Regions from separate parts of the Bacillus sp. AL-1R genome, predicted to be linked through region 1. Evidence: riboswitches for the same ligand, from Rfam matches in the RefSeq annotation. Region 1 holds a riboswitch; each other region holds the start of a gene.
What was found. A riboswitch is a leader RNA that binds a small molecule or an ion and turns the genes downstream of it on or off. The one in region 1 is predicted to bind S-adenosylmethionine.
Positions count from the first base shown of each region.

Region 2: another riboswitch for S-adenosylmethionine. It lies ahead of ACSBO6_RS03225 (methionine ABC transporter ATP-binding protein); the one in region 1 lies ahead of ACSBO6_RS09895 (bifunctional homocysteine S-methyltransferase/methylenetetrahydrofolate reductase).
Region 3: another riboswitch for S-adenosylmethionine. It lies ahead of ACSBO6_RS08565 (2,3-diketo-5-methylthiopentyl-1-phosphate enolase); the one in region 1 lies ahead of ACSBO6_RS09895 (bifunctional homocysteine S-methyltransferase/methylenetetrahydrofolate reductase).

Region 1 is NZ_CP197469.1:2,107,207-2,111,508, forward strand. Features, by position in the region: gene ACSBO6_RS09890 (terpene cyclase/mutase family protein) at 1-1,162, shown strand, start outside; SAM riboswitch class I at 1,278-1,381, shown strand; gene ACSBO6_RS09895 (bifunctional homocysteine S-methyltransferase/methylenetetrahydrofolate reductase) at 1,462-3,288, shown strand; gene metH (methionine synthase) at 3,285-4,302, shown strand, end outside.
Region 2 is NZ_CP197469.1:678,189-682,490, reverse strand. Features, by position in the region: gene ACSBO6_RS03235 (MetQ/NlpA family ABC transporter substrate-binding protein) at 1-355, opposite strand, end outside; gene ACSBO6_RS03230 (methionine ABC transporter permease) at 352-1,020, opposite strand; gene ACSBO6_RS03225 (methionine ABC transporter ATP-binding protein) at 1,010-2,026, opposite strand; SAM riboswitch class I at 2,202-2,319, opposite strand; gene ACSBO6_RS03220 (hypothetical protein) at 2,610-3,044, opposite strand; gene ACSBO6_RS03215 (ASCH domain-containing protein) at 3,050-3,400, opposite strand; gene pdxR (MocR-like pyridoxine biosynthesis transcription factor PdxR) at 3,559-4,302, opposite strand, start outside.
Region 3 is NZ_CP197469.1:1,815,734-1,820,035, reverse strand. Features, by position in the region: gene ACSBO6_RS08575 (carbon-nitrogen family hydrolase) at 1-165, opposite strand, end outside; gene ACSBO6_RS08570 (pyridoxal phosphate-dependent aminotransferase) at 311-1,495, shown strand; SAM riboswitch class I at 1,554-1,657, shown strand; gene ACSBO6_RS08565 (2,3-diketo-5-methylthiopentyl-1-phosphate enolase) at 1,722-2,942, shown strand; gene ACSBO6_RS08560 (2-hydroxy-3-keto-5-methylthiopentenyl-1-phosphate phosphatase) at 2,949-3,602, shown strand; gene ACSBO6_RS08555 (methylthioribulose 1-phosphate dehydratase) at 3,599-4,225, shown strand; gene ACSBO6_RS08550 (cupin domain-containing protein) at 4,242-4,302, shown strand, end outside.

The DNA of each region.
Region 1 (4,302 bases):
TGAAAAGGCAAAGAACTTTATGCTTGATCGTATTGAAACAAATGGAACTTTTTATAGCTATGCTACTTCGACGTTTTATATGATTTATGCCTTAATGGCTTTAGGCTATGAAACTACTTCATCTGTTATTCAAAATGCGCTACAGGGACTTCTTTCATATGCAGCTGATACTGAAGCAGGAATTCATATTCAAAATTCGCCATCAAAAGTTTGGGATACTGCATTATTGTCATATGCCATACAAGAAGCTGGTTACAAAGTAAGTGATCCGATTGTATCGAAATCGATAAGTTACTTAATTAAAAAACAACAGAATAGTATTGGTGATTGGAAGATTCATGTTAAAAATGTAAGTCCTGGTGGTTGGGGTTTTTCCGATGTTAATTCTTTTATCCCAGATAATGATGATACTGGTGCTGCTTTAAGGGCATTAGCAAGAAGCGCTTTAGATCAATCCACAATTCATGATCGTTGGTTAAGAGGGGTACATTTTTTACTTGGACTTCAAAATGAAGATGGTGGTTGGGGAGCATTTGAAAAAAATGTAACGAATAAGTGGCTAACATTTGTGCCAATTGAAAATGCAAAAGATGCAATCATTGATCCTTCCACTGCAGATTTAACAGGTCGCATTTTAGAATTTATTGGATATTATACGTCCATTTCAAACGATGACCCGATTGTGAAAAAGGCAGTTGATTGGCTTTTAAAAAACCAAAAAAGAAATGGCAGCTGGTATGGTAGGTGGGGAATTTGTTATATTTATGGAACTTGGGCAGCGATTACTGGTCTTAGAGCAGTAGGGATTCCTAAAAATCATGAGGCAATTAAAAAAGCTGAGAAATGGTTAGTTAGTATTCAAAACGAAGACGGAGGGTGGGGAGAATCGGGTCTTTCAGCTGTTAAAAATAAATATGTTCCTTTAAAATATAGTACTCCTAGTCAAACAGCCTGGGCAGTTGATGCTTTACTTTCAATTCGCAATAAAGAAGATGAAGTAATTAGAAAAGGAATTAAATTTTTAACGAATCAAACTGATTTGACTAATAAAGCATTAACTTACCCAACAGGATTAGGCTTACCCGGTCAGTTTTATATCCACTATCATAGCTATAATGAAATTTATCCGCTATTAGCACTAGCACATTATAAAAATAGTTAAATAATACTATTATGTTAACAAAATATATTTATTTTTGAAAATCTTTCCATAAATGTCTTTTCTTTAACATATAAATATAGTAAACTGTTTTATATTCAATATAACAACTAAATAATCCTTATCGAGAGCGGTGGAGGGACTGGCCCTATGAAACCCGGCAACTTTAGCGAAAGCTAAAAAGTGCTAAATCCAGCATGTTTAAAACATGAGAGATAAGGCGTAATCTGTACTTTAACGTCATTCTCTCATTTTGTTGAGAGAATGGCGTTTTTTATTTTATATAAACGGGAAGTGATTGAATGGGCTTATTGGAAAAGTTAAAGGATGGAATTGTTTTAGGTGATGGCGCAATGGGAACACTTTTGTACTCTGGCGGACTTCACAGTTGTTTTGAAGAACTTAATATTACTGAGCGTGATCGGATCATTCATATACATGAACAATATATAGATGCTGGCGCAGAAGTGATTCAAACTAATTCATACGGTGCTAATGCCGGAAAACTGAGACAATATGGTTTGGAGAAGCTTGTTAAGCAAATCAATCAAATGGCTGTTAGAAATGCTAGAGCGGCTTCAAAAGGAAGAGCTTTAGTAATTGGTGGGATCGGTGGAATGAAATATGTAGGTTCTACTTTTACGACAGCTTTAGAACGTGAGATGATGATACTTGAGCAAGCTTCAGCCTTACTAGAAGAAGGCGTAGATGGGATTATGCTTGAAACATTTTATGATGAAAATGAATTATATGATGCTGTCAATCTATTAAGAGGAAGAACCGATTTACCAATCATTGCCCAAGTAACACTACAAGAAATTGGCGTCATGCAAAGTGGGCAATATATTGAAAAAATTCTTCCTAATTTAGTAGATTTAGGTGCAGATGTAGTCGGAATCAATTGTCATCTTGGACCTCTTCATATGCTGGAGTCATTAAATACAGTTTCATTACCGACAAATGGTTATTTATCGGCATTCCCAAATTCAGGATTACCGCTATACACTGAGGGGAAATACGTATACAAATCGAATCCAGAATATTTTGAAGATATGGCAAAACCATTTATTGAACAAGGTGTAAGATTAATCGGTGGATGCTGCGGTACAACACCAGCGCATATCGCTGCTTTACGAAGTAAGATTGATACTTTACAGCCTGTTACAAAAAAAGAAGTGAAAAACAGAGCAATTAAAATTACAATTCCAAAGCAAGTAGAGCAAAAGAATGAAACGCTAGCAGAAAAGGCAAAAAATAAAACGACAATCATTGCAGAGCTAGATCCGCCAAAAACATTACAAACAAGAAAGTTTTTTGAAGGAGCGAAGGCATTACATAGAGCAGGGGCTGATGCAATCACCTTAGCAGATAATCCTTTAGCTTCACCTAGAATTTCGAATGTGGCGATGGCATCCCTGCTTCAAAGACTGGATGTACCGGTCTTGACGCATCTAACTTGTAGAGATCGGAATATGATTGGACTCCAATCTCATTTAATGGGGTTAGCAACTTTAGGATTAAATGAGGTTCTAGCTATAACAGGTGATCCAGCAAGGGTAGGAGATTTTCCAGGTGCAACTTCAGTTTATGATGTAGCATCACTTGAACTGATTCGAATGATTAAAGAAATGAATGAAGGTAGACTTTATTCCGGTAAGAGCTTAGGAAATGGAACAAGATTTTCAGTCGCTGCTGCTTTTAATCCGAATGTCCGAAAATTTGATGCAGCAATTAAAAGGCTTGAGAAAAAGGTCGAGGCGGGTGCGGATTATTTTTTAACACAGCCAATATATGATTTTGAAACGATTGATAAATTATATGAGGCAACACGTCATATAAAACAGCCAATTTTTATTGGAATTATGCCACTAGTTAGTAAGAAAAATGCTGATTTTATCCATTATGAAGTACCAGGAATTACTTTATCAGAAGAGGTAAGAAATAGAATTTCATCAGTTGAACCAGAAAGAGCAGTTGATGAAGGTAAACAAATTGCGAAAGAGCTAATTGATTATGTTAAGGATAAATTTAACGGGATTTATTTTATCACTCCATTTTTGAAGTATGAAATAACAGAGGACTTAATTCAATTTACTAAAAGCAGCAATAAAGAGGAGATCCAACTATGAAAACTTTAGATGTAGCATTAAAAGAAAAAATATTACTTCTTGATGGAGCAATGGGAACGATGATCCAGCAAAGAGACTTAACAGCAGAAGACTTTGGTGGAGAAGAATACGAAGGCTGTAACGAATATTTAGTTGTTACAAGACCGGATGTAATACAAGAAATTCATGAGGAGTATATAGCCGCTGGGTCTGACATTATCGAAACAAACACTTTTGGAGCAACAAATATTGTTTTATCTGATTATAATTTGCAACATTTAGATATTGAACTAAATGAAATTGCGGCAAAGATTGCAAAGCAAGCAGTTTTAGCATCTGGTAAAGAGGTATATGTAGCAGGTGCGATGGGTCCAACAACAAAAGCAATCAGCGTAACAGGTGGTGTGACTTTTGATGAATTAATTACTGCATATAAACGTCAAGCAACTGGCTTAATTAACGGTGGTGTAGATGTTTTATTAGTTGAAACTTGTCAAGATATGAGAAATGTGAAAGCAGCTTGTATCGGAATTAGTAATGCATTTAACGAATTAAATAAAAAATTACCAGTTATGATCTCAGGAACGATTGAACCGATGGGGACAACATTAGCAGGTCAAACAATTGATGCTTTTTACTTAGCAATTGAACATATTTCTCCAATTTCAGTTGGATTAAACTGTGCAACAGGACCTGAATTTATGAGGGATCATGTTCGTTCCTTGTCAGAGCTATCTGAGACATTTGTTTCATGTTATCCAAATGCTGGTTTACCAGATGAAGATGGACATTACCATGAATCACCAGAATCTTTAGCGCACAAAGTACGTGATTTTGCTGAACAAGGTTGGATCAATATTATAGGTGGGTGCTGTGGAACGACACCTGATCATATTAGAGCAATGAAAGAAGCAGTGAGTGGCATAACGCCTCGTCAACCTAAAAAAAGAGAAGAACATGCGGTTAGTGGTTTAGAATCACTTTGTTATGACGATAGTATGAGACCACTTTTCGTCGGTGAAAGAACAAATGTTA
Region 2 (4,302 bases), 1.4 Mb from region 1:
GTGAGTAAATCCCCATTGGCGCAATCACCGTCGAGCCAATCGCAGAAATATCTAAATTATGATCTGCTTTAAATTGGTTCATATAAGTAATCGTTTGAAAAGAATTTAAATCAAGACTGCCGTCATTAAGTGCAGTGTTCGGCTGAACATAATCTGAAAATGAAATAATTTTCAATTTTATGCCTTCACTTTTTACTTGTTTTTGTACAATATTCCAAAGTTCATAGTCATCACCGTTAATACCAATCTTAACTGTTCTTTCCTTTCCATTACCTGATGATGATTTAGAACCACATGCTGATAATACAGAAACTGTTAATAATAATGCTGCAAAAATAGTAAAAAACTTTTTCATCCTCTTTTCCTCCTTACATATCTTGACCACGTATTTCCTAAGCTTTGTATGATTTGCACGATCAGTACTAGTAATACAACAGTGATGATAATAACCAATGTTTCAAAGCGCTGATAACCATATGTAATAGCTAAGTCACCTAATCCTCCAGCACCAACAGCCCCTGCTGCCGCAGTCGATCCAATCAATCCAATCGTTGCTGTTGTAAATGAAAGAATCAACGATGGAATCGCCTCTGGTAAAATAAACTTCACGATGATTTGAAACTTCGTTGCTCCCATTGAATAGGCTGTTTCCAACACTCCCTTATCCACTTCTAGCATGGAGTTCTCAATCAATCTTGCCAAATAAGGTCCCACAAAGATCGAAAGCGGAACAATTGCTGCTACTACGCCAATTGATGTCCCCGTCAATAATCTAGTAAATGGTATAATGGCAACTAGCAAAATAATAAATGGTACAGATCGAACAATATTAATAATGGTATTTAACAAAGTAAATAAAGGTTTATTTTCCATTATATGACCTGGCCTTGTTACTACTAGGATAATTCCTAAAGGCAATCCTATGATTGTGCCAAAAATAAATGATCCTAGCACAGTTAGAAATGTATCTTGAGTTGCCTGCAAAAACTGTGGCCAAAAGAATTCCCAATTAAGCTCCATTTAATTCAACCTCCCTTACATCGATCCCCTTCTCTGAAATAAATTTAATCGCTTTTGAGCTTTCCTCTTTTGTTCCCTCTAATGCTACAAGTAAATTTCCATATGGCCTTTCTTGTAGCTCTGTAATCGACCCATAAAGAATATTTAAATGAATATCGAATTTTTTTAGAACCTCTGATAATAATGGATTGGCTGCCTTTTCACCTAGAAAGACTAATTGATAATATTTCCCCTTTGATAATGTTTTCGATAGCTTAGACGGCACCTCATTTTGTAATACAGTGTTAACAAAATTCTTTGTAATACCTTTTTTTGGATTCGTAAAGACATCGTATACATTACCTTCTTCGACAATTTCTCCATTATCAATGACGGCCACTTTATCACATAAATCACGAATTACACTCATTTCATGGGTAATAAGGAAAATTGTAAGATTATAAGATTTATTAACCTTCCTTAAAAGCTCTAATACATTCTTTGTTGTTTCAGGGTCTAATGCAGACGTAGCTTCATCACATAACAAAAGATCTGGGTCTGTTACGAGTGCCCTTGCTATTCCCACTCTTTGCTTTTGTCCCCCCGATAAATGTCCCGGATATACATCCTGCTTCCCCGTAAGTCCAACAAATTCAATTAATTCCATTACTTTTTCCTGAACGTCCCGTTTCTTCTTACCTTCAAGGTATAACGGCATTGCTATATTATCAAATACCGTTTTAGCTGAAAGTAGATTAAAATGCTGGAATACGACACCAATTTTTCTACGTGTCTTACGTAACTCTTCATCATTTAATGTCATCAGATTCAATCCATCAATTAAAACTGATCCTTCTGTTGGCTCTTCAAGTCTATTTAAACAACGAATTAGTGTACTTTTTCCCGCTCCGGAAAATCCAATGATTCCATAAATCTCCCCTTTCTCGATTTTCATATTAATATTATTTAAAGCTTTAATAGGCGGTCTTCCAGGATAAACCTTAGAGACATTTTTAATCTCAATCAAATTACTTCCTCCAATGCAAGTTATTCCAATCACTATATCTTAGTAAACAGATTTGAAAACTAGGTTTTATATCTATGTTTCACCCTTTTTCTTCTATGGCTCTACAACAAAAAACCCCTCTTCTTATCCAATAAGACAGATAAGAAGAGGGGTTAAAATTTATAAGCCACTTTACTTCTTATCTTTCAAATCGCTTGAACGATTTGCAGGAATTAGCACGGTATTTGTTACGAAATAACAAACCCGTTGCCGAGGTATCGTAGGGCCAGTCCCTCCACCTCTCTGGATAAGTAATAGAATTTATTAAGTTTTTAAATGATTGAGTTCATGTTATATCTCTTTTTGAAAAACGTCAAGAATTTTTTTAAAAATCTGTTAAAAAAATTGCGTTTAAAAATAGCATCTTCTTTACTAACAGTGTTTGGTATAGGGATTATGTCATTCGTTTTTATAAAAAGAATCTATTTTACACTCCATTCGAAATAGGTCTAAATACTTATTTTTATTTCATTTTAATAAAGAGCAAAAAAGCAGACAATGTCCCTTGAATAAAAAAGAACCTGTCTGCTTAATTGAATTGTGCCTACCATAATGTAGGCTTTACTACCATAAACCATAACATAACCATTAAAAGAGCGATATAAATCCAGATTGAACGACGAAGCAAGTGAATCAACAATTTCTTGTCTTGATTTGGTTCACTAAATTTTTTAATCGTTGGTGAAAAAGCTCTAGCTAGAAAAAATAATGAACTCACCAAAAGAAGAATAGTCATCACGATCCAAGAGGTCTTCCACGACCAATGGCCTACTAGTACCAACAAGACCCCCGATCCAACCAGCACATGCCCAGCATGCTTTGCCAATCTGACAGCAAACCGGAATACATCCAAATAGCTCTGTTGTATCGCGGACTGTGTGGTATGCAGCTTTTTTAGTATCGGAATCAATACAAAAAAAGGACCAATCGATAAAATTACACTAGCAATATGTATGTAAAGAAGCAGTCTATACAGCATAGATATTAATCTTGAATCAGACGAAACTCATGAACCCATACCCTCATTTTTGGCAACCAAGGCATTCCAGGATGGATTGATAGAATCGATTGCTTATACTCTTCTACAGTCGGATAGCCTTCTTGCTTAGCATCCTCATCTGTCAATTCACCTAAGGCTTGAGAATATACTTTTTCAACAACATACTGTTGATTTTGAAGAGTCATTATTTCTCCAACATCTGCATATCTCCCGTTACGGCGAGTAGCTGTTTTTTCTCCTGCCAATACTTTTTCGATATCCTCTTTAAGCGTAACAAGGCGCTCAATCGTACATGTTTTTGGCGGTAAAGCGCTAGTTTCATTTTGATTTGTCATATAAACCATTCTCCATTTCAACTTAATTTTATAGTAAATACTATTAAAAAAACGACTAATTCCATTTTAAATAAATTAGTACAAAAATAGCAAATTTTATTTATGAATAATGCAATAAGTAGCAAACAACAAAGCCTTTAATGTTGACCGACTATCCATCACTTTTTATATTTTGTGAACCATGCAGTAAATAATAATCGAATTGCCTCTTCAATCTCCGTCTCAGATAAAATAGCAAATCCAAGTAAAACTGTATTTTTTGGAATGTTCCCTTCGCTATAGTACATTGAAACTGGATATACTTTTATACTATAATCAGCTGCTCTTTTTATTAATTCTTCTTCTAACATTCCATTATAAACCTTTAATAAAATATGTAAGCCAGAATCTTCTCCGATCACCTTCACTTTATTGGAAAAGTACCTTTCGATCGCCGAGACAAGTACATCTCTCTTTTTCCGATATACAACTCTCATTTTATGAATATGCTTTTCCCAATGACCTTCGTTTAAAAATCTTCGGATAATCTCTTGATCGATTCTTGAAACACTTTGCGTGTAAAATAAATAGTTTGATTGATACAATTTGATAAGCTGTTCTGGTAATACCATATAGCTCATTCGTAATGAAGGGAGTAAAGCTTTAGAAAATGTACCCATATATATTACGTGTCCTTCTGTATCAAGCCCTTGCAATGCTGGAATTGGTTTTCCAGAGTAACGAAATTCACTATCATAATCATCTTCAATAATATAGCGTCCATACTCCTCTTGTGCCCATTGTAAAAGTTGTACCCTTCTTTTAATTGGCATAATCATTCCACAAGGAAATTGATGGGATGGGGTAACAAACATAACATTCGCATTGCTAGATTCTAAAGCTGTAATCGAGATCCCCTCCTC
Region 3 (4,302 bases), 290 kb from region 1:
GTGCAAGTCAATTTCTTTTAGACAATAGCCCGTTGTCCATAGCTCAGGTAATACGATTACACGAATATTTTCTTTCAGTGCCTCGTTTATTTGCGTTCTTATTTTCTCTAAATTAGCCTTTGATTCTCCTAAAATAACGTCACATTGAATACACGCAATTTTAATCACAATTTATTCACCCTATTCTAAATTTTATAGACATTTTTACATCGAGCATATATGATGGTGAAAGTTATTGCAACAGTCGTTCATGAAAATCATTCGATTAAGAAACGATTTATTAAATTAATTTTATTATATTTTTGGAGTGATACACTTGAATCATAGTAAACTATTAAACAATTTACCAAAACAATTTTTTGCATCACTAGTTCAAAAAGTGAATCAGTCAATCGGTAATGGTCATGATGTCATTAATCTTGGTCAAGGAAATCCAGATCAACCTACACCTGACCATATTATTAAAGCACTACAAAAATCTGTTGAAAACCCTTTAACTCATCGTTATTCTCCGTTTAGAGGATTGAGCTCTTTAAAAAAAGCTGTTGTCGAATTTTACAAACGAGAGTATGATGTTGATTTAGACCCAGAGGAAGAAGTAGCCATATTATTCGGTGGTAAAGCTGGATTAGTTGAGCTACCACTTTGTTTATGTGACCCAGGAGATACAATTTTAGTACCTGACCCAGGCTACCCAGACTATTTATCTGGTATATCCCTTTCCAAAACAGTACCATACATGCTCCCATTACTTGAGCAAAATCAATTTTTACCAGATTATCAATTAATTCCTCATGATGTTTTGGATGCTAGTAAAATATTATTTATCAATTATCCAAATAATCCAACAGGTGCTATAGCAACAGAAGAATTTTTTAAAGAAACAGTTGAGCTTGCAAAAAATAATAATATTACAGTTTGTCATGATTTTGCATATGGTGCATTTGGTTTTGACGGCAAAAAACCTTTAAGTTATCTTCAAACACCAGGAGCAAAGGAATGCGGGATTGAAATCTATACCCTTTCTAAAACTTATAATATGGCGGGTTGGAGAATCGGTTTTGCAGTTGGAAATAAAGAGGTCATTTCAGCAATTAATCTATTACAGGATCATCTTTATGTTAGCATCTTCCCTGCTGTTCAAGAAGCTGCAGTAGCCGCTCTAACTCAATCGCAAGATAGTGTAAAACAACTTTTAGCTCTTTATGAAGAGCGTAGAAATGTATTTATTAGTGGCTGCCATGAAATCGGCTGGGAAGTAACAGCACCAGCAGGTTCGTTTTTTGCCTGGTTAAGGATTCCATCAGGTTTTACATCACAGGAATTTGCTGATCTATTACTTGAAAAAGCACATATCGCAGTTGCTCCAGGAAATGGATTTGGAGAGTATGGTGAAGGTTATGTAAGAGTCGGTCTCCTTTCAGATACTGATCGATTGAAAGAAGCAGTTGCTAGATTAAAAGAGATTGAAATATTTTCTAAATTTAATGTTTGACAATTATGATTGTTCATGAAATAATGCGATTAGATTAAGTATTCAAAATTAAATATTAACTTTATTCAGAGTAGGTGGAGGGACCGAGCCCGATGAAACCCGGCAACCGGCTAGTTAACTAGTACGGTGCTAATTCTCGCAGCATTTGCTGGCAGATAAGGTGTAGGTAAACCTCTCCTTAGTGGAGAGGTTTTTTGTTTGATTAAAACTTTTTGGAGGTTTTGAAATGAGTGGAGTAATAGCAACTTACCAAGTTTATGATAAAAATCATCATTTGGAAAAAAAGGCAGAGGCAATTGCGTTAGGTTTAACGGTTGGTTCTTGGACGAATTTACCTCAAAATGATCAAATTCAATTACAAAAACATAAAGGCAAAGTACTTTCAGTTCGTGAATTAGATTGCGAAGAAAATATCGTTAACTTTTTAGGGTATAAACCGACAAAAGGAATGATTGAAATCTACTATCCTAGCTTAAATTTCACCTCTGATCTACCAGCTATTTTAACGACTGTTTTCGGTAAGCTATCCCTTGATGGAGAAGTCAAACTAATTGATTTAAATTTTACTGATGATATTCTATCTCTTTTTCCAGGTCCAAAATTTGGTATTAAAGGCATTCGAGAGAAATTGGACGTCTATGATCGACCTTTATTAATGAGCATTTTCAAATCAATTATCGGCAGAGATATTCAATACATTTCAGACGAATTAAAAAAGCAAGCTTTAGGTGGTGTTGATTTAATTAAAGATGACGAGATTCTTTTTGACACAAATACATCAATAACGGATCGTGTTACGTACGGTAAAAATATATTGAACCAAGTTTATGAGAAAACAGGACATAAAACATTATATGCCGTGAATTTAACTGGCCGTACATATGAACTAAAAGAAAAAGCATTACGTGCAGTTGAAGCTGGGGCCGATGTATTTTTATTAAATGTATTCTCGTATGGAATTGATGTACTGCAAGGTTTGGCAGAAGATCCATCAATTAATATTCCAATTATGGCTCATCCTGCAGTATCAGGTGCATATACAGCATCACCAATTTATGGAATCGACGCTGGATTATTACTAGGGAAACTTTTACGAATTGCTGGTGCAGATTTTAGTCTTTTCCCTTCTCCATATGGATCCGTTGCATTACAAAAAGAGACAGCTTTAAAAATTGCTGAAAATTTAACGATATCAAATGGATTAAAAGAAACTTTTCCAGTACCATCTGCTGGAATTCACCCAGGTCTTGTGCCTCAATTAATTCAAGATTTTGGAATTGAGCAAGTCATCAATGCTGGTGGCGGTGTTCATGGTCATCCGGACGGTCCAATTGGTGGAGGGAATGCATTTAGAGAAGCAATTTCAGCAACACTTTCTGGAGTTGAGCTAGAAGACTACGCACTTCCAAATACATCATTACAAAAAGCATTACAACTTTGGGGGTAAACAACAATGGCAATAAAGATTTTTTGTGATTTTGATGGAACAATTACTGAAGGGGACAATATCGTTAATTTAATTAAAGAATTTGCTCCTCCCTCTGTAAGTGAACAAATAAATGACGTATTAAATGGCAATCTATCGATTCGAGAAGGCGTAGAGAAAATGTTTGCTACAATTCCTTCATCGAAAAAACAAGAAATGACCGATTTTGTAATTGATCGAACTGTCATTCGAGATGGTTTTAGCGATTTTATTCAATTTGTAAGAGCTCAACAATATGAGTTAAAAGTTGTAAGTGGTGGACTAGACTTTTTCGTTCATCCAATATTAGCCGATTACCTTCCACTTTCGGATGTTTTATGTAATCGTACTGACTTTACAGGTCAAACGGTAAAAATTCATTGGGATCACTCTTGTGATGAAAACTGTACGAATGATTGTGGAATGTGTAAGCCATCTGTTAAAAGAAAGTTTAGTGAATCAAATGATTTTATCATCGTCATTGGCGATTCAATTACTGACTTACAAATTGCCAAAGAAGCCAATTTAATTTTTGCTCGAGATTTCTTAAAAGATAAATGCAAAGAATTATCTTTACCTTTTATTTCTTTTGAAAATTTCTATGATATTCGAGCTTCATTAGAAAAGGAGGTGCTAGTATGAAGAACTTTTTCAAACATTATGATGAAATCCGCGAGGTAAAAAAAGTACTTGCAAAACGAGATTGGTTTTTAGGAACTAGCGGAAACTTATCAATTAAAGTAAATGATGAACCTTTAAACTTTTTAGTTACAACTAGTGGTAAAGATAAAACGAAACATACTTATGACGATTTTTTACTCGTTAATGAATTTGACCAATCTGTTTGGGATGAATCAAAAAAACCATCAGCTGAAGCCATTTTACATCGTCTAATTTATCAACACACGAATGCAAAGTGTGTTCTTCATGTACACACTTTAGCAAATAATTTTATAACAAAAGATTTTCCAGATCAGGATGAGTTATCCTTTTCTGGGATCGAAATCATTAAAGCATTAGGACTATGGGAAGAAGATGCAGAAATTACCATTCCAATTATAAAAAATCATGCGCATATCCCTACTCTTGCAAATGAATTTCTACCTCATATTAAAAATGATCATGGTGCTGTACTAATTCATAATCATGGTATAACAGTATGGGCCGAATCAGCATTTGAAGCTAAAAAACAGTTAGAAGCTTATGAGTTTCTATTTCAATACGCATTACAAAGTATACAAAAAAATTTATTTATAAAGAATTAATTTGGAGGAATGAAGAATGGCAACTATTTGGGTAGAAAAAAAAGATTATCATATTACAAGTAATGTGGAAGTAAAAG